DNA from 2 places in the Fusibacter sp. QWL-12 genome. Region 2 is predicted to be linked to the other one. Evidence: riboswitches for the same ligand, from Rfam matches in the RefSeq annotation. Region 2 holds a riboswitch; the other holds the start of a gene.

Region 1 (6,191 bases), 1.2 Mb from region 2:
TTTAAATGAACTGAATACTATAAAGGATGAACAAGGTGCATCGCTGGTTTTTGTTTTAATGGTTATGTTGGTTGTGTTGATTTTTAGCACGTCAGCTATGGCAATCTTTAGTGCGAATTTAAAACAAGCGAAACAGCAACAAGATCGACTTGAAGCTTATTATTTATCTTATTCAGGAATAGAAATGGCTTTTGAATCATTAATTTCAGATGATATGGAGAAAACAAAGGAAATTCTAAACGCTGCGTCAGCGGATTTTGCACTTGTGACCAATGATATTGCCTTTGGAAATGGTTTGATCGATATAAAGGCAGAAAAATCAAAAGATCCAGGGGTTGATGGATGGATCAAAATCACATCGACAGCAGAACTCTCAAAAAATCATATGGTCTATATCCGCAGTATGTATTTTAATCCGGATAACCCAAATGAAACATTCTGGATCAATGAGTAGGAGGCGTTATGAAAAAAGTAAAAGGATTTACTCTAATTGAGTTAATTATTGTTATTGCACTTTCTTCAATCGTTCTTCTAGCTGCTTCAAATATGATGATATTTGGAATGAAAGCTCAGAGCATAACCTTGGACGAGTTTGAGGTGCAATCTGCTTTAAGGATTATGACAGAGAAGATAAATGTGGTTTCGAGAGATGCAGCAGGTGCGTTTTTGCTACATAGAGAGAATACTTTGAATATGACCAGTGGCTGGAACTATATTATGCTCAATGATGATCAAACTAAATTGGTCGAGTACGTATGGGATGAAGCGAGTGGTAAGCATATCGTTCAAGATATTTTTTCGGGAATTGAAGGAGTCACTTTGGATTTGGTTTTTACAAAAGATGCAGACCCAGACGAAGACAAATTGGTCACATATGAGCTCAAACTGAAGAAAAATGGCAATGAAAGAGTGATAGATTCTACCGTTGAATCAGTAAATGCATTACAAGTTGTAGATAGAGCATATGGTAAAGTGGCAAATACAATATCCTATAGGAATGACAAACGGGTTACTGATATCGTTACTTCACAAGCTGCTGTCGCAATGGTACTCGATACTTCTGGTAGTATGGACAGACAATTGAATGGCAATTCCACAAGTAACAGTTCTAAAAAAAGACTTAATCTGATGAAACAAGAGGCGCTTAGGCTTATAGATGAACTCGCACAAAATCCAAATGTGTATATCAGTCTGAACCCTTTCAGTTCGACAGCAAACGACTCAATGGAAATGTTAAAAGCTCAAGTCAATAATGGCACAAATACAGCGTTTAAGAATTATTTTGACAGTAATTCGTTTGAGGCTGATGGCGGCACCAATACAGGCGATGGTATTAGACGAGGCTTTTATAGAATTAAAGAGTTTAATGAAAAAGAAGAGAATAAAGCGATTACAAATAAAAATTTTTTAATCATACTGGTGGATGGCGTTACGACATTCGGTTCGGTTTACGAAGCTTATTACTACGATGATTGGTATAGAAGCGGTACCTTAGATTTCGTACTGGGTGATGCGAACATTAATAATAGACAGATGCCTACCTATAGCTACAATCGATATAACGATGGTAGGTATGCAGGCAATGGTAGCGATCTAGATCCTATTGGAACTTTGTATGTAGAAACAATTGGCGAATTGGTCAGAGCGTATAAAAAGGACACAGCTGAAGCCATTCAAGTGTATGTGATCGGTTTTTCAAGTGTAAGTAGAGATTATGATAGCTTGGAGGATATTGCTTTGGCTACATCAGGTGAATCAACGTATTATGAAGCGGGCGATGTAGAAACCTTAAATGGTATTTTTAAAGCCATTGGGAAGGATATTAGTGACGCTTTATGGCATATCGGAGGTCCAAACTAGGAGGAGAATATGAAAACGAAAAAATCAAGCAACGGGTTTACGCTCGTAGAGATCATTGTTTCTGTTGTCTTGCTAGGTTTGATAGCAACAGCATTGATACCTACATTTTCTTTCAGCTATCAACAACTGAGGAAATCAGAAGAATTCACTCATGACACTTTTGATTATCAACAAAAAATCGAGTCAGAGATTGAAGATAAAAAGCAAATACCACCAACAGATCCAAGTAGCACTAAAACAATTCAAGTGTTTGGGAAAAATGTAACTGGTCACGTCATTACGGTTAATGACAGCTCAAGCAGTGAGGTCTCAGTGTTCATTACACAAAATAGCATCCCAAATATTGTTCCGGAAATTGTGCCTCCGGTTAATTTGGTTACTTACAGAGGTGCATCTGTTGTAAGTCCTGCTTCGCCAATTGAGCTACTAGATTCAGGACTGCATCTTGAAGTAACAGATCCAGAAATTACGAATGCCACAAAGCCATATTTTTTAATGTATGTTTATCGATGGTATCTATCTGAAGAAATGGATAGTGCTATAGACGCACCACTAAAGACAAAGGACTACATTGCGCTAAAAGAATGGAATGCTGCAAAGAAAGAGCTGTCATATAGTGAATCTAATCAATTGGCTTTCATACCAAACATAGAAAATCATTATAATTATTTTGAAACTGAAGAAGTAAAAACTGCTTTTTCTCTTACGAATACTGATTGGATCAATGCCTTCGGTAATCGGTATATCATGTATGGTGTAACACCCTACTCAACTTCAGGTCGTATAGGAAAAGAAGTGTTGAGTAATAAAGTTTATATTAACGCACCTAGGATTACCATTTTATCTGCTAATGTAACGGCTGATCCTAAAGTTGTAAAAGTTGAATTCCAAGAGAGTTTAGATTCTGTTTTCGATTTAACGAGATTTAGCATCAACAGTACAATTGGCACCTTGGAAAATGTTACTTTAGATGGTTTAGATGATAAAATAATCTATCTCACTTTTGATCAAGATATTTTAATAAATGCTGATGTCACAGAGAATTATTTGAGCAAAGGCGCTGTGCTGTCAAAAGATAATGGTGCGATAACCGTATGGGGGCAAGGCTATCCTGATGGTAGATTTACGATTCAACCATTTGTGAGGAAACCGTTAACGACGATAAGCGTTACACCTAAAACATTACAGATGGGAATTGATGATGTTAGTACGTTAAGTGTAAGTTTTAGCCCATCTGATACAACTGATAGCATCGTATGGGAAGTTGAATCTGGAAAAGAAGACATTGTAACTGTGGATAATGGTACAGTTACTGCTTTAAAAGAAGGTATCGCAAAGGTGTATGCACGAAACACAGAAGGAACAGTTTCAGATTTTTGTACAGTAACAGTTACAAAGGATATGATCTTAAATGTCGGTTTTGTTAAAGATGCCTTGCATAGTGGCAATGCTAAAAATAAGCTCTATGTTGAGTTCGACGGTGACATTTCTCATATCAATTTGACACCACAGAATAGCCAACAGTATGTTAAGGTGAGAATAGGTGGTACGGAATATCATGCCACAGAATATGATTATGTGAATGGAAAGTCAAATGCGATTGTCCTTTATTTTGATAATATATCAAACATTAGTAATGCTACGCTTAATATCAAAGGGAATAAAATCATGATAGATGGCGAAAGTGTTGAAGTAGAAGGATATGCTATATCGCAAGAGGTTATAGGTAACGTTTGGTATAGAATTCACGGTCGACATACTGAAATAAATGAGACGGATTACCCTAAATTTTTACGTGTAAACGGTTCTGGATATGTAGGACAAAATGCTTGGCCTGAATCGTCGTCACAGTCAGAGATGGATCCATTCTTATGGGCTGTGGTTTACAGTGGTAATTCAAACAAACCAATTCTTGGTCCACCATATGAGGATTCGCTTTATAATTTACGTAACAAGACCAATAATAGATATCTTGAAACCAGTAATTCAAATAACACATATGAAAATGATGGACAAATTATCAGGCTCACTTCCAATACAAATACAAACTCGCAAAAGTTTAGATTAGATGCAGTGAGAATAGAAAGTGAATATTATTATAAAGTTTATACCGATCTTGCATGGACGAATCAGTATAACGCATATGTGTTCGATTTAGCTTCTAGTAGTCTAACTGATTGGGACTTGAGCAATGCAGGTGATGGTAAGCTAATTAGATGGACAGATAAAAACAACCAAGATGACAACCAGTTATTTGATTTTGAACCATGGATTGTATTTGAACCTTAATAAACCTTGCAAATTAGCCTTCGTGCTTTACTTCTAATAGTCATTGAATTATAATTATATTAAGTAGGGCAAACTACGTGAAAACGTAATGCGCAAAGTCATGTGTCTAAGGTGTTTACTATGATTGACAGACTGTACTCTTTTGAGTGCAGTCTTTTTTATTTAGCCACAATCTCGCTTGTGGTAAAAAAAAGCTTTGTCATTGACAAATATGAAAGGAGAATGGTTTAGCGACTTTTATTAGTGGTATTATGATAGAAATGGGGATTATATCATAATAGGAAGGTGATAACATGGATAAAAAGCATAAAGGTGCTGCATTACCAACCGTTATAATAATTATGGTTATAGTTATAATTTTGGGCATGGTACTTTTAAATGTTGCCCTTGCAGATACAAAATTTGCTATGCGTCAACAATTTCAAACGCAGACGCACTACGTTGCTAGATCAGGCGTGCTGGTAGGTGTCGAAATAATTGGAAAAGAAATTGTCAATTATGGTCAAAGTACTTTAACCGATTTTGTTGCGGCATTAAACACGCATGTGGCATCTTATTTAAGTGCCAATCCTAATGCGTTTACGGTGGATGGCAAGGGTAAATTTGAGTTAAACTATGAACTTTATGGACCGTCTGAGATTAAGATTTTTTCCACAGCCACTTCTCTTGAAAATAATACGGTTACAGAGAGCTTATCTCTCAGAGTTAAGATGAAACTACCAGATTCTCCTCTTGTAAATCCAGCGGACTGGGTAACTGGGATTAACCTTCAAAAAGGGATAAATGCCAATACGACCAACTATTTAGGTCAAGCAGTTGAGTTTGAAGGAAACCCAGTACAATCACCAAAAGGAGGCACCTCTGACTCTGTGTTTAGAGCTTCGATTTTGTATTTCACAGATGCAAAGGGCATTAGCTTAAGACAAATTAACAATACAATTAATATAACCTTTGATGCATCCATCGTTTACTTTGTGAATACTGTCAAACTAAATGCTACAGGAGATGATATAAAACTTGGCTACTCTCTTGAGGTAGCTGCTGATAAAAAAACATCGGGAAGCATCATGTATCTTGACGATACGAAGTTAAATAACGATGACTCGTATGAGTCCACACATGGCTATGAATCCGCGGATTACTATAATGCCCTTATCCAAGGTTTTGGTACAAGTATGCATAGTAGCTATAGTTTTCAAGCGGGAAAAAGATATGGAGTTGTCTACTTTGGTGGTGGTATTTTAGACAGCAGCGCTAATGCACTAACACTTCCGAACAATGCAGGTCAAAACAAATATTTCTTTTATCCAGATGGCGTTGATATTACTGAGGCAAGTGGCAGAAGTCAATTGATACCAATCGCTGCAGATGATCCAATTATTGACGTACTTATTAACCGTTTCTCTTTATCGGTTAATTCACAATCCTATCTTTGGGGGCGAGAATGATGAAAAAAGGAAGAGAAAAGGGAATGACTCTTATTGAAGTTGTAGTAGCACTGGTTATTCTAGGGATCATTATCACCGCGATGTTAAATACAATTACCAGTGGGTTCGTATGGGTTTTTAATTCTGGTCACAGGACTCAAGCTTTAGCAGAAGCGCAGACAATTGTAGATACGATCTACTCAGATGGTATAGTGGATGAAACTGTTACGACTTCAAATATTTATACATTAGTAGCAAATGGCACAATAGATGGCAAAGTGGCATCTGAAAGTGATTTAAATAGTAGTTTGTATAATAGCAGTTTTCCAGATAAAACTGTATTTTACTCAGTGACCGCTACAACGATTGATGCAGTCGTTTATTCACAACTAAAAATCCTTGTTTTTTACCAGTCAGGGAAGCAATTTGTGACTTTGACTGCACTAATTCCATAACGGAGAGGTGAGTGTATGAAGAAGAATTTAGTACAAAGTAAAGGCATGACTTTGGTTGAGTTAATAGTTGCATTAGCTGTTTTTTTAATCGTAATTACTATGGCTTTTTCATTTTTCTTTTTTAGCCAAACCAGTGTAACAAACGGCGTTGCACAACAAG
Region 2 (15,812 bases):
TAGTCCTTATATTAAAGATGAAAAAGTTTCAATTTATCAAAATAATTATCCGCTGTCACTAGGGTTTAGAGTAAATTACGACACTTATAATTGGACTGGAAATGCATCAAATCCATTTTTAGCTCAAGAGGAGTTCTTAAAAGGCGCTTTAGGCCAAGACTACAAACTATATACAAATGTTCCAATCACTACTGAAACCTATGTTAATATGGAACGCACAAATTTAAGCAATGATCTAAGATACTCATATAAGAACCTTGATGCTTCTGCAGTCGGCAATGCAACACTAACCTTTAACGCGCCTGAAACGAAGCAAATGTATTTAACCATGTATGCCAATCGTTCTTATAAAACAAAGGTTTCAATAGCGGGTGGTACGCCTGTTGAATATGAAACCCGAAGAGGATTAATTATTGATTTAGGTGTTTTAGAGGAAGGAACTGAAATTAAGCTGGAATTTGAAGTTCAAGCTGCAAAAGATGGCTATTTTAATCTACAAGCTGTAACCTTTGATGAATCAACCTGGAAGTCTGCATATGACCAATTGGCTGATGAGCAACTTGTTATAACAGACTATAGCTCACGTAAAATAGAGGGTTTTATAGATGTTAAGGAAGATGGCGTTTTGTATACTTCAATTCCATATGAGCTCGGATGGACTGTAAAAGTGGATGGACAGAAGGTGCTTCCTGATTCCTTGAAAGATGCGATGCTAATGGTTGACTTAGAACAAGGTCACCATGTACTTGAGTTTAGCTATGTGCCATATGGATTAAAGCAAGGGTTTATCATCACATTGATGGCATTAGCTCTTTTCTTAGTGGTTATAAAATTCGGGCTTAGCCAACCAGATCCAGAGTTTATTGAACCGGAAGTTGTCGCTTACAAAGAAAAACTAGAAGTTGAAGAAAATGATGAACATCGTGCTGCTGAAACTCAAATTGATCAACTAGAAATGAATGATTCAAATACATTAAGAGAAGATGAGGAAGTAAAGCCTTCCTGATCTGAAATATTGTAAATAAAACAAAGAATAAACAAAGAAAGACCTGTAAGCCAAACAAATTGGTTACAGGTCTTTTTTAATTAATGTCTTTCAGCTCGCTTTTCAATTAAATATCTTGGGCGGCGTTTAATTTCCTCATAGATTCTTGAGACATACAGCCCAATAATCCCTAACGAAAGCATAATCATCGATCCTGTAATTAAGATTAGAAGAATTACAGTAGAGAAGCCACTGATTGCATTTCCAAAAAAGAAGTTAAACAAGGTCTGAATACCCATTACAATGGCAAAACACAAGAAAAGTGCACCTGCAAATAATGTAAGATACAATGGTTTACTGGTATAAGATACAATTGCACTCATGGCTAAAAATAGTAAACGACCAAATGAAAAATGACTTGTTCCTTCTTGTCTTTCATCGACGTCAAATTCAAATTTCACTGTTTTAAAGCCTACCCAGCTGACAATACCACGAAAGAAGACATTTCTTTCATGGAAACTTCTCAAACTATCGATCACTTGACGATTCATCAGTTTAAAATCAGATGAGTTGTCCATTTCAAGACCAGTAATCCACCTTAAGGTCTTATAGAAGCTCTTTGCAAAAAACTTATGCCCGAGTGTTTCATTACCTCTAGAAGCCTTTACGCCGTCAATTATATCTGCATCGCTATCTTCCATAAGCTTGAGCATATCTTTAACGTATCTAGGTGGATGTTGTAAATCAGAATCCATCGTTAGATAAAGATCTGCATCTATCGTTTCTATTCCAGCTCTTAAAGCAATCTCTTTTCCAAAGTTTCGAGCAAACTTAATGCCAGAAACCTGATCAAACTCTTTAGAAAGAGATTCAATCACTTGCCATGTATGGTCTTTTGAACCATCATCTACGAAATGATAATCACAAAAGATTTCATCACCATCGAGAATTCTTTTAATTTCTAAAAAATTTGATCTTAGCGCATCTCCTTCGTTGAATACTGGGATTATAATGACAAGTTTAGAGTTTGAATTCATATAGTTACTCCTTGTAAATTATATATTTGTAGATAAGAAAATTCCAGCAGACGACGCAAGCCATCTTTATGAATGGTGAGATCAATGCATTAATCCCCAATACATCGGTTAAAAATTTTAATAAAAACGCATTGGCAACAATTAAGTTAAAAAAGAACAGCAAAAGATATAGAATTAATTGTCGATTCAGTTTTCCAGTCGATTTAAAAGACCATTTTCTATTAACAAAAAAGGAAAAAAGAAAAACAAGTGCGTATACAATCATGCTGGCAATAACATAATTCATTCCAATAAGTTTATATAAAATGACATATAAACTGTATTCAATCCCAAAAGCTGTAAACCCTGTAATGAGATAGCGAATAAGCTGATTAACGGTTTCTGAAGACAGTCGTTTCGTGATAAAATTCATAATATCTCCTAGTGTCAATTAAGTCTTACTTGTTCATTATAGTATAAATACCCAAACAAAGGAAGGATAGCCCCTGGAATCTAAATTAAGTGAAATAATAAAATGAGCTACTGTGTTTATCTTAATCACAGTAGCTCATAAATTTTGAATTAAGTCATTTATTAGAATTTACAGCGTTTATTTTTTTCTTTTTAAGAATACACCAGCAGCTGTTATCAATGTACCAATTCCGTAGAAGAGCTCAGGCGATGCTTGACCAGTTTTTGGTAGTGCATCAGCAAGAGGTGTTTTCTCTTCATCAATTATGATTTCAGTATCTGTTGTAGGTTCCATATTGTTATAAATACTATCAAAATTCATAGGTGTTTTTGTATTACCTAAAGCCACCTCTTCATCAAGAACCTCTACAAATGTAGTAGCTGGTGGAATAATTGGTTCGTCTGTCGGTAAAGTACTTGGTTGTTGTGGCGCTTCGGTAGAAGTTTGAGGTGCCTCTGTTGAAGGCTCTGGATTTTCATTTGTAGGTTCAGGAGCCTCTGTAGTTGGAGGTACTTCAGTAGTAGGTGGAACCACTACATTTTCAGTCCATTGTGCAGTTGCAGTAACACCATAAGAGCCATCAAATGGACTTGCGTATACTACGCTATAAGTTGTATCAAAAGTTGCTTCAGAGCCATCGTTATCATATGTCCAACCAGCAAAATCGTATCCTTCTCTTGTTGGGTCAGTTGGCATACTGAATGAAGTTTCTGGATGCGTTAAAACGATTGGACTTACAGCAGATCCGCCATTTGAATTAAAAGTTATCGTAAAAGTAGATGGATTTGGTTCAGGCTCAACAGTTGTTGGGACTTCTTTCCAGTTTGCAGTAGCAGTAACACTATAATTTCCATCGTAAGGGCTTTGATATACAACAGAGTATGAAGCATCAAAAGTTGATTCGGATCCATCATTATTATATGTCCATCCTTCAAATTCATAGCCTTCTCTTGTTGGATCTGCTGGCATACTAAATGAAGTTGAAGGATATGTTAATGGTATTGAACTAACTGCAGACCCACCATTAGAGTTGAAATTAATGGTGAATGTTGATGGTGCTTTAGGCGCCCATAATGCATACAATGTTATGTTATCAATTGTACCAAATGGTTTTGAGTAATTAACGATATTATTTAAATCAATTGGATTATTATTTGCGTCTACCCACATAATAAAGCTATTTCCTGCTTTTTCAGGGTTGGCTGGCATCGTAAAATCTTTCTGCGGATTAACTAATGGAATCGACGGGATTATATTGCCACCTCTAGTATCGAAATTAATAATAAACAACGATGGTGGAACAGGAATCCATTTTGCAAAAACAGTTGTTTCGTATTCGCCAAAGTATGGAGCAGCATAAGAAACCAATGTTGAGAAGTTTATATCATTACCTTGTTCATCAACCCAACCACCAAATATGAATCCTGTTTTTTCAGGAGCAGCAGGTAAGTCGAAAGAATTTACAGGATAAGTAACTGTAATTGGACTAACAGTTGAACCGCCATTAGAGTCGAAGTTAACTGTAAAGGTTGATGGTGTTTTAGCAATCCATTTAGCATATAAAGTTACTGTAGTATGAGAGTTAGTAGGGCTACTATAAGATACAGTATTATCAAACTCTGTTGTAAATTGATTATCTGTATACCAACCGATGAAAGTATAATCAGCATCAGTTGGTGTAGGTGTTGTAACTGAAGTTTCATTATATTTTTTCACTATAGGAGAGTGTGTTGAATGTTCAGATACAAACTCAACAGTGGCTGTTGACCATGCTTCGGTTTTAAATGAGCCAGAAGCGTTAATTGAATAATTAGTTGTGTATGTTACACCAATTAGTCTTGAACCGCCAGTGAAATTATCATTATTATCTTCTTGTATAATAGCTGATGAATCATAATTTGCTATGATTGCGTCTTTAGCACTAGAATAACTTGTATACTCAGTAGCATCAGAGTTTATTGTATAGTAAGTTACTCTATGATCAACTGAGTAACTATATTTTACATCAAGTACATCCCAACCAGAGTTGTCCACATGACCAAGAACTGTGTAACTAACATCTTTAGTATTCGGATGTTGCGCTTTCAACAAAGCGTCCATAGACAAGAAAGCATTTCTCCAGTCATTTGTTGTGTTGTAGACACGAACGTCCTGTTGCTCGTGTTTAATTTGTTTAGTGTATACTTTTATAAGAACATCTGATGTAACAACTGTATTAATACGTTCTTTTTTGTAAATTCTAAACTTATCAGTTGAAGTTGTTTTATAATTTGCTGTTATCGCAAGTGTGTAATCAGTTTTTTCAGTAAGACCAGAAAGAGAAAGGGCTTCACTTTCAATATTTATAGCCTGGGTATTGCCATTGAGTGTAGCAGAAGCGCTTGTCAGTACATAAGGTGCTGGCATATCATATTGCCAACTAAACTCGCCAGAAGTTGCTCCTGTAGCAGTGCCAGTTACATCAGAAAGTACTGGTGTGCTTTGAACCACAGCAAAACTTGAGAACGGTATCCCTAAGATAATCAATAATGCTGCCATCAGTAAAGATAAGTGTTTTTTGATAGTCATTTTCATAAATTTCTCCTTTGCCAAATTATAATATAAATTGGCAGTCGGACGATCGTGGTCTAATCGTAGATACCCCATTATTACCCATCTTAGACTTTAGACTCCTGACTTTGCGTCCCTTATTTTCATAAGGTTTGCCCTTGCTATAAGTAAACGCTAGATAGCGTTTATTACTCTTTCATCATGCCATGTACGCATCGGTTTCGAATCATTCGCCTGCTCAGAAACCGCTGAGTTGATCAAATTAATTAGTTCAAGTTCACTTCGGAAGTGCATCTTTTTACCTGTATCCAGCCATTCTACTGCACCTTGCCAGCTGTAGTTTTCTTGATGATAGATGGTGACTAAGAAGTTAGATCCAAAACTTTTAGATACGGGATTATTTTTCTTGTTCATCGCTCACCTCCTATGGACGTATTTTCTATTATATTTACAATTATAAGTGTCATGCGTGACACGGTGGGAACATCCATGTGACATCCTTGTGACAAATAAATAATTATTTTAAAATTAGAGATTATGTTAAACATAATTCTCATATAGTTTTAAAAATAAAAAAAGTGCTAGTGTAAATCTTATTGATAAGATTTACACTAGCACTTTTTTTAAATTGTTAGATTAATGTTGAAAGCATAAAGCCAAACTACTTAAGTTCTTTAATTTGTGTAATGGCTATTTGATCATTGTTAGGGAATGAAGTAAGCACCCTACTCAGTACTTTGTTCATTAAATTAGAGTCCACACCTGGAAGAAGCGCAATGAACTGAGAATCATTCCATTGTGTAAATGTGTCTCCTTTTCTTAGGTGATACATCAGATGCTGTTTTAAATGAGAAATTCTTAAATCTTCTTGTGGCTGACTATAGCCTGAAATTTTTTTAGCGCTAACAACACCGATGCTAAAAGAAACACCTGAGCGTTGAGATCTTCTTCTCTCAAGCTCATAGATGGATTTAAATGTACCTGGCTCACAATAAAATGCATTTTCCATGACGAGATCTGATTCTAATACTTCATATAAGCTGCTTTCTGATTTTACAGGTTGATGTGTTTGTAAAAGCTTCTTATAAAGTGATTTCATCGATACTGAAGGTTTTAGTCCCATCTCAGTATAGTAGAAACCAGTGATGTACTCATAATGCTCCAATGCTTCTTTTTGTTCACCCTTATGCATAAGGGCATCCATCAAACTCAAATGAAAACTTTCTTCATAAATATCGATGACAATCGCTCTACGACAAAGTGAGATGATTTCCTCGTATTCTCTTTGTGCCTTTAGAAGCTCAATTGCATTGAGGACGGTCTTTAAATACAAGCGTCTGTAGTGGTTGCGAATTGAAAACACCCAGTGCTGATCCACACAATCTGGTAAATAGTCTCCAGTATAAAGGTGGATGGCTTTCAAAAAACTCTGAAGAGCAAGTGAAGGTGAGTTTTGCATCAAAGCTTCACCATTTTTTATTAAGTATTCAAAATTTTCGACATCAATTTCAAAATGAATTTGATCGTTCCATTTATAATAACCATTAGAAAAGATGAGTGTTTTAGTCAGCTCGGAGTCATTGTTCTCTACGAGAGCTTGTCTAAGACGATGCATTTGTCTACGAAGTGTACTTCTTGGATCACTATAGGACTCAGTTACCCATAGCTGATCCATTAAAGACTCAGGTGTAAAAACACGATCACGATGTGTCAGCATAAACTTATAAAGCTCCCAAATTTTCTTGGAACCTGCAGATGAGTTGACGAGAGACTCGCCGTTTTTAGAAACGTCGAATTTTCCCAAGGTCTTTATGATAAATGTAGGATCAGTTTGCGTAACTGGGGAGATCAACATGATTAACTCCTTAAATAAGTATATTTGGGAATAGAATATTATACCATGAATGACGTTTTATAATATAGTAAAAGTAGTAAGTTCATCTATAGTATATCAATATAGTTATTATTACCAATTATAATAGATAATAAACTTTGGAAGCAAAAAAGATACGATTAAATAGAAAATTAAGTAGGTTTTTAAATTATTTTGTAATATTTTATTACTTAACAGATTATTCACAAAGGGGTCATAACCTATACACAACTCTATTTTAATATAAGAGCATGATAAGTGATAAACAGATCGCTTAACACAATAAACCCCCAAAATATTTACCTAAATTGCAACAAAACCCCAATAATGAATTCCGAGTGGGCATCCCCCAAATTAACCCACTCGTGAAATTCCCCCCTTCTTAACTTTTAGATGGACTTTCATTCGTATGAATTGAAGTCTTTTTTTTTACCTTAAATTCGATTAAAAGTTAAAAAGTATTTTCATCTAAAATCATTTCTATAAAAGCAGAAACAATTTCACTATCGTATTTTGTTCCCGAGAGTTCTTTCAGTTCAAGTAAAGCAGATTCAACAGATTTCCCTTTTTTATAAACTCTATCCGTTATCATGGCATCGTAGCTATCACAAACAGCTAAAATACGTGCTTCAAAACAAATCTCTTCCCCCTTTAGTCCATTTGGGTAGCCTGTGCCGTCTATTCTTTCATGATGCTGATAGATGATTTTAAATACATCAGGATCAAAGTTTTCAAGAATCAAGCTCTTACCATGCTCAACGTGAAGTTTAATCGCTTCGAATTCAGAAGCATCAAGCGCACCTGGTTTGTTTAGAATCTCATCTGGAATTTTTATTTTACCCAAATCATGATAATAAGCTGCTTTGTTAATTAAATTTAAAGCTTTTGATTTGTAACCGAGCTTCACGGCAAGTTTTTTTACCAGTTCAAAAACACGTTGACTGTGCTCGCCAGTATAATGATCTTTTTCTTGAATTTCTTTAATGAGGCGATCGACGATGCTGTGATTATTCTCAAGCGTTTTATAGACATCATAATTGGTTGCATGGACGACGATGATGGTGTCCTCTAAGGTTTTTAAGGTGTGTACTTCTGAAGTGTTTTTGAAAACAAGAATATCACCAGCCTTAACAATAGAAGCGTCTTCAAAAACAAAGCATGCGCCTTTAACGATATAATAGGTTTTAAAGTCCTCTTCTGAGGGGAGTGGCTCTATATATAGGATTCGATCAGAAGAAATATGCAAAACACTTATTTGCAAATCATCATCATGAAATTTTTTTTCTACCTGTGAATTTTTATTTTTCATTTCATACGTTGACTCAGCTTCTCCAGAACGTATTATTTTATAATCAGCCATAGAGTCCTCCAATTGCTGTATATACAGTATTACAGACTTTTCATATTTCACTCAATTATACACAAAATTTTCTGAAAATAAAAGTGGATTACATAATTATTACCTTTACAAGTTATGGACAACCAATCCAAATCATTTATCAAAAAAGATAAATCATACATAAATAAACGATCAATGTTACAAAATAAAGACAACCTGTTAATTTTCTTAAAGAAAATAGAGAAAATATCCGATATTCCTATTGTGGTGTATCCTGTCATAAGGGTGTCACATGCTTGTAAAGAGCCTTTAATCCAAATAGAAGAAAGTATTTGATATAATACAAGTATATTTTGCTATTATGGGAGAAGTGTATCTTGTAAAAAGCACAGTTAAAAAGTCAAATTCGTTTATAACTTTAGATAAGTAACATTAAAATTTTGCGTGAGGTGCATTATGAAAAAAACTTTGATTATATTGCTAACGATCATTACTATATTGGGGTCTATCCCGCTTGATGGCATCCTATCCTTTGCACTGGTCGTTGGATCGAGTGGCGGTGAAGATGTCGTCGTAACCGATGTAAAATACGCCATTTCACACGAAGTTTTTCAGATCACCAATGGCTATATTGAAATCCTAGGTGAGAATTTAAAAGATGTTGAAGTCCTCTTTGAGAAGTACGGGCAAGGCTTTGTCAGTATGGGAACGAGAGTGATTAACTCATCAACATTTGTAAAATTTAACCTCAACACAGATGAGACACAATCATTTATTGGTAGAGTTAGAATAGGAAATAGAACGATCAACTTAAATACAGGTACATTTCCAAACATTCAAAGCTCAAACAAACAAACCGTAAATAAAGATCAAACGCCAAATAGCATCACCTTTACAGGTAACTATTTGGATACCATCAACACAGGCAATATCACAGGTACTTATGGATCAGGTTTATCTTCAGCATCCTTAGGTACTGGTTCTTCATCATCAACCCTTACGCTTAACAATCCAACCAACCCAGGATCACTTGGCTATCAAAATATCATACTAAGAAAGTCTGTAACGGCCGATCCTAATGTTGAGATAGAGTACACCTATCAAAATGCATTTAGAATTATTGAAGACTTAAACTTAGACGATGTCCGTATGTTTCCAAACACAGGTGCAAAGGGCGACTCTACTACGGGTGTATTAGGAGATGAAGTTTATTTTAGAGCGGACAATTTTTCCGACACGAGAAATTATCAAGTCTATTTCCTTAAAGCACTTGATGGCTCAGATAAATTCACCTCTGTAAATAAAGCAGAGTTTGTTTCACTTGGTTTAAATGTCAATGGAGACGAAGACGTCCTCACCGTACGCCTCCCAAGTAATAAAGACTTTGAAAGAAGAAATTACTATGTTGTTATCACCGACGTGCAAAATGGACAGGTTGTTGCAGAACAGGTCGTCCTAAGGCAAGACGGTAGCTATGATGAATTTACAGTTATTCAGGCGGATTATAAACCATCCATCGTTAGTATTTATCCTGAAAAAGGGCCAGATACAGGTGGTAATGTCGAGATCAAGGCGTTAAATTTATTGACCTTAAACATTCCCGATTTATCGACAACAGGTGCTTTTAAAACTGACCCTACTAGTGAATCAAACGATGAAATATTGGTTTTAAACTATGCAGATGGCGTTTATAAAGGTGAAAACGTTACAATCGAGCGTAAAATCAACATGCAAATCGGTAAGAAAGTAAAATTCTATAAAGATACCGATGGCATTTTCCAAATTATAAAAGCAGCTACCGACCAGGTTATGGTTGTAACCGATAGTGTCACTGACGCTGAGACCAATCCGTTTAAAGATGTCATTATCGAAATTTCTACAGTACTGGAAATTAAAGACGGTGTGAACGCGGGCAAACAGTTTGTATTCAATCAAATCATTACCAAAACCAATGGCTTTGAATTTGAACCGAGTACTTTTACTCCAGTAATTGATACCTTTACGCCGGGTATGATTCAAATCGAAGATACGGCAACTGCGTATTCAAAGCTTAAAAATGAAACCTTAATTGCAATTCAAGGTGACAAATTCTTAGTAGATCGTTTCGTTGATACAGACGGTACGGTTATTACACGTAAGCCTACAGTCTTGATTAAGAAAAATGACAACAATACCTTTAATAACAGATATCAGCTTGGCTTCTTCCCAAATGAAGAGTATACAAGTGGCGGTGTTACGGTTAGAGGGATTATCAAATATAAACTTAATGAAACCGATGCCATTGAAAACGTACTTACGTATTCTGACGGGAAACCTGTGCCACTGGATATGATTGTTCTCGACAGTGAGGGCAACGTCGTAGATGGTACAAGTAACAATCAACTTGGAACGAAGATCCTCATCCGTATACCAAGTAGCGCTTTAATCGCCGATGGCGGTATCAAACACATTCAAGTGACCAACCCGACGAGAAAATCTGCAGATTACGGTAAATCAAGTATTAAATCAGATTTTGTTGAGTTTATCAAAACCTCAGACATTCCCGTTATTGAAAGTGTTAAGCCGAACATCATAACGGTAGAAGGTGGGGAAACGATTACCATTACAGGTTCTAACCTTCAAAATGGATTGAAGCTTTTCTTGGATGGAGAAGAGATTACGAACTTCACAAGAGAGCTCGATACGACTGGTAATAAAATACTGGTTAAATTTAAAGCGCCTCCAGGACGTGAAGGAACAACTCAAGTTCAAATTTTGAATCCGAGTGGTGGTTTGGCAGTAAGCGACTTCACGTATGTAAAAACCTTTAATAAGGATCCAATCTTTAATAGTTTTACACCACCACTTGGAACCTATGGTACTTTAGTTGTGGTTAATGGTGATAACTTCCTTAAACCGGATCCGACTGCTGTAACTGAACGTGGAATTGATGCTTACCGATTAATCGGATCGAGAATCTTATTAGATGGCAAAGAAGTTAACTCATATAAAAGAGATACGACGGGTAACATTATTTTTGATGTGTATGCTGCACCTTCAGAAGAGGCGCTGATTAAGCTAGATGCTGGTAAGCCTGTCTATTCTAAGTTTGCGGACAATACGACAACCATTAACCAAAGTACGGGAGATGTCGTTACGCTTTCAAATGACGCAGATGGCAATCCTGCAATCGTAACTGCAACTGAAGTATATGCAATTAAATACTCTGGTGGCAGCTATCAAGCTTATAATAAAAACAATGTATTAATAGGCAGTGCAAGCATTAGTTACAATGGTGGCACCTCTGCGACGACTATTGCAATAACAGGTGGTCCAACATTTGTTTCAACCATGAACAACCAACTGATTCGAATTGGATTAAATGAAGAAGGCGAAAAGCAAGTTTATTTGTCTGATTATACTGATTCGATCACATTAAAATCTGCAGATGGCGAGCGTTTCACACTTTCTTATAACTTTTTAGAGCAACCAATCTTAACCAATGGTAAGGACAAGAGCTATGTGGTTAAGTATGAAGCTGTGGATCAAATCGTTGCAGAGGATAGCATTGGTTACACTAGACCAATTGTTGTCAATAATCAGGGGATTGAGCTCGATGGTACTCAACTGGATATGATTACACCGTATACTGTTAACTCTGCAACGGGTCGAATTGATGGTAATCTATCTAAAGTATTATCCAAAAATCAAATTATTTTTACAGTGCCTTACCTAACCACAGGAAAGGGCTATAAAGATATTTCAGTTGTGAATCCAGATACTAAAACCGCTAGTAAAACGGGTGACAATGGTTTCTACTATATTACTCAAGCGACATCTAGTCCAATTATTACAACAATTGAACCTCCTAAGGGCTCGGTAGATGGCGGTTACTATGTCACGATATCAGGAAGTGATTTCGAAGACGAGGTAAGAGTGTTTATCGACTCTGTTGAAGTTCCTGCTTCAGACACATACGTCGCACTGGATGGTTCATGGATAAAAATTAAAATGCCAAAATCCATTAAAAAACTGAATGAAGACTATGGCGTAGATGAACTTGCTGTTCCAGTCGTTATCGTCAATCCAGATGGTGGTAATACGGGAAGAGACAAGGGCTTTACCTACATTATTCCGATGTCAGACCCAGTTATATCGAGAATTGTTCCAACGGGTGGTTCATCTAATGGTGGTGAAATCGTTGAGATTATTGGCTATGAGTTCAGATTCTATGAGCCATATGAAAACTCTGTAGGTGGTCCAAATTATGATTTAGGCGATATATTCATAGATCAGTACAAAAACGGTATTTGGGATGACCTGTTATCTGCAGCTGTAGATCCAGGTGCGGTGACTTCTTATCCAGAGCTGACCAACCCTTATTACTCTGTTTACTATGATTCAGTTATTTTGCCGAAAGTATACTTTGGCGAAAACGAAGCAAAAATCGTTGAATACTCGAAGGGCTTTATCAAAGTTATTACGCCAGCACATAGTGCAGGCGCTGTAGATGTATACGTCATCAACAATGACTCTGGTGTAAGTAATAAAGTAAAATACACATACAACGCAACGACGCCAGTGATCAGTAGCATCGTTCCAAACTTCGGTAGAAGACAGGGACAGGAACCAAAAGATATCTATGGTTCTAAACTATATCGTTCAGTCGTTTACGGCTATAAAGACGATGATGCATCTCAAATTCAATTATTAGATCATGTTCAAGCATTGGTGAGATTTGGCACTATTGACAACAGAAGCATCGATAGAAACTCAGCCAACTCTGGTTTAATTAACAATCAGAGGACGACCGTCAACTTAGATGGTGGCCTTTCAATGAGCTACTATGGTGATCTTGGTCAAGTGAAACTCACCGTTACAGAAAATAATATTATTTATTCGAGAACCTTTGATTATGACAATACTGTCGCTTATCTACCACTGGATATGCTACAAAATTCAGCTGGAGAGTACTACGTTCCAAATGGACTCAAAAATGTTGATAACAACGTTTACAGTGGCAACGCGTATGAATATGTCAAATTAGAGATTTCGGACCGTCGTGTCTTCGTTGAAAGAGGTTATGCACCTAAGGCAACCTATGACAACGACACACACGTTACAGTTGTGACACCATCGTATTACACGATCGGTACGGTTCAAATTGCTTACTATAACTCAGACGGTGGAAAGACAACTAAAAACTTCACTTATACCAACCCAGCAAGTGAACCAAAAATTCTTAACATTGAACCTCAAAACCTATCATTTGATGAAACCAAATGGTTAGTGGAAACCTCGATGGATGGTGGCATTGATATTGAAATTGTCGGTAATGACTTTAGAAATAATGTAGCCGTTTATATTGGTTCTTATAAAGCAACTGTTAAAGAAGTGACAACAAAGCAAATTAACGGCATCACATATGACTTGATCGTAGCAACCGTACCAAAGGCAACGATTAACGATGTGGATAAAGAATATCCAGTTATGATTCAAAATGAAGATAAGGGTTTGGCAACTTCAAATAACCTATCCGATTTAATTGGACCAAATTATGGCGCTTCAACTTTACCTTTCTACTTTGTTTACAAAAAGCCATTATCAGGACCAAGAATTGATAAGATCACACCGACAAAAACATCAATTTATGGTGGCAATAAAATCGTCATCACTGGTAGTGACTTTAGAGAAGGTGCTTATGTAATCATCGGTACGCGTGCTGGTATTCCAATCTATAATGGCGTTATAACAGAAAGAGGAACTATACTCACCTTTACGACACCTAATAATATGACGTTAGGAGCAAAAGGCGTTCAGGTTCTAAATAATGATTTCGGTATTGCGATTAAAAATCCAGGCATTACCGTAGTTTCTGCACCAACACTATCACCAGTAATCACGGATGAAAACGACAGTATAATCAATAGAATTCACGTTACTGGAGGGCAGGTAATCAAGCTTAAAGGAACTGGCTTTGCAGAAGGTGCAACCGTATACTTTGGTGGAGAGTGGTTAACTAAAGGCTCTTCTGATACAGTTGCAGAAACAGAACAAGGGATTTATAGAGACGACTCAATTAAATATGTAAAAGATGGCATCAAAGCGGCCAAGGTTGAGTTTGTTGACAGCGAGACGCTCTTGGTTACTACACCTGAAGTTGATTTTGAGGGAGATGTGACCATCGTCGTGAAAAATGCAGATGGTGGTATTACTGATAACAGTGTTAAACTCAACTATACGGTGCCAATACCGAAGGATCCTTCCGGACTTAAGGTTTCAGTAGTAGATGATCGTTATATTAAGCTTTATGATTATGTCTCAGACACTGCAAATTACTTTGAAATCTATGTCTATATTGGGATTAAAACAAACGCTGAACTGATGAGTAACAATTATCGTGACTTTAAATACCTTGGCATCACCAATATTGAACCTTACAAAATAACGACATTACCAGGGCTAGAAAATATGAGCTCTGCGGAAAGAGTTGTCTTTGTAGTAAAGGCTGTAAATAAGTTTGGTTCCTCAGGGTATTCAAATGTCGCAGCGTTAACTTATCAGGATACAAAAAATATCGATGAACTGGGTCCAGAAGACCTCGATGGAGATTTGGGCGTACCAAGTGGTCAAGATTATAGTACCGTACAAAATGGAAGTATCGTGACGGTAAATCTAGCATCTAAGATTACGAAGGGCTTGGTTAACATAGATTTATCAGACTCAGTGACCGCTCAAATGACGACGAAACGCATCTTATTACCAGAGACATTGGTAAGATCAGGGTTAACCAGCATCACGATAGATTTTGGCAACAGTCAGTACAGATTTACTCCAGTAGCAGCGAACACAGCAACCTTTAGAAGTGTTGCAGATCTTTATAGTGCTTATGCCCGAATTGTTGAGGATTCCTCAATGAGCTCTTCAAGATCCTATCTAACGCCAAACGTTCGAGGGAAAAAGCAAGTATCAAAAGTTCATAGCGTATCCTTTGATGTAAGTTCAAATGAATCTACTAAGAGCTTTACACAGCTTGCTTCCACCATGGACTTGACGCTTTACTATGATCCAACGGGTCTGACGACTTCTGGAGAAGCACAAATTCAGATGTATAAATACAATGTTTCGACAGGTACCTATACAGCCGTATCTGCAACTGTAGATACCATTAACAATCGCGTTACTGCAAGAATCAAAGATGCAGGACACTATGTATTGTTAGCAAATCGTTAGGGAGGAGAGGCTCATGAAGAAAATAATCATACTCATATTAGTCGTTTGCTTAGTGACGCCACTTGCTGCATTTGCTGCGATGCCATTTGACGTTCCAGTACCTGAGTTTACAGCACTTAAAACGGACACGACAAATGCCAATACACTAACTGGAAGTGTCAAAGGAAAAGACATCATTACAAATAGTTATTTCAGTGATATTAAGGGCACATACGGACATGAAAGTATCGTCCGTATGGCAGCTCTTGGAGTCATTAAACAATATGGTGATAAAAAGTATTATCCTGCTAGAAATGCCACTGGCTATGATATTCTTGGGATGCTAGTAAGGATGCGAGGTAATGAAGCTGCAGTAATGCAAAGAG

What was found. Region 2 has a riboswitch for cyclic di-GMP ahead of AC4PID_RS08505 (InlB B-repeat-containing protein). Riboswitches for the same ligand answer to the same signal wherever they lie in the genome.
Region 1: linked by a shared signal. The riboswitch ahead of AC4PID_RS02860 (hypothetical protein) and the one ahead of AC4PID_RS08505 (InlB B-repeat-containing protein) in region 2 are both predicted to bind cyclic di-GMP.

Annotation. Positions count from the first base shown of each region.
Region 1 covers NZ_CM178745.1:486,708-492,898, reverse strand. Annotated here, with positions in the region: gene AC4PID_RS02875 (hypothetical protein) at 1-454, shown strand, start outside; gene AC4PID_RS02870 (prepilin-type N-terminal cleavage/methylation domain-containing protein) at 463-1,860, shown strand; gene AC4PID_RS02865 (Ig-like domain-containing protein) at 1,870-4,149, shown strand; cyclic di-GMP riboswitch class I at 4,207-4,289, shown strand; gene AC4PID_RS02860 (hypothetical protein) at 4,443-5,597, shown strand; gene AC4PID_RS02855 (type IV pilus modification PilV family protein) at 5,594-6,031, shown strand; gene AC4PID_RS02850 (PulJ/GspJ family protein) at 6,047-6,191, shown strand, end outside.
Region 2 covers NZ_CM178745.1:1,684,245-1,700,056, forward strand. Annotated here, with positions in the region: gene AC4PID_RS08490 (YfhO family protein) at 1-1,006, shown strand, start outside; gene AC4PID_RS08495 (glycosyltransferase family 2 protein) at 1,087-2,022, opposite strand; gene AC4PID_RS08500 (GtrA family protein) at 2,027-2,434, opposite strand; gene AC4PID_RS08505 (InlB B-repeat-containing protein) at 2,612-5,047, opposite strand; cyclic di-GMP riboswitch class I at 5,078-5,190, opposite strand; gene AC4PID_RS08510 (hypothetical protein) at 5,198-5,437, opposite strand; gene AC4PID_RS08515 (AfsR/SARP family transcriptional regulator) at 5,685-6,878, opposite strand; gene AC4PID_RS08520 (HD-GYP domain-containing protein) at 7,348-8,256, opposite strand; gene AC4PID_RS08525 (IPT/TIG domain-containing protein) at 8,692-15,447, shown strand; gene AC4PID_RS08530 (S-layer homology domain-containing protein) at 15,461-15,812, shown strand, end outside.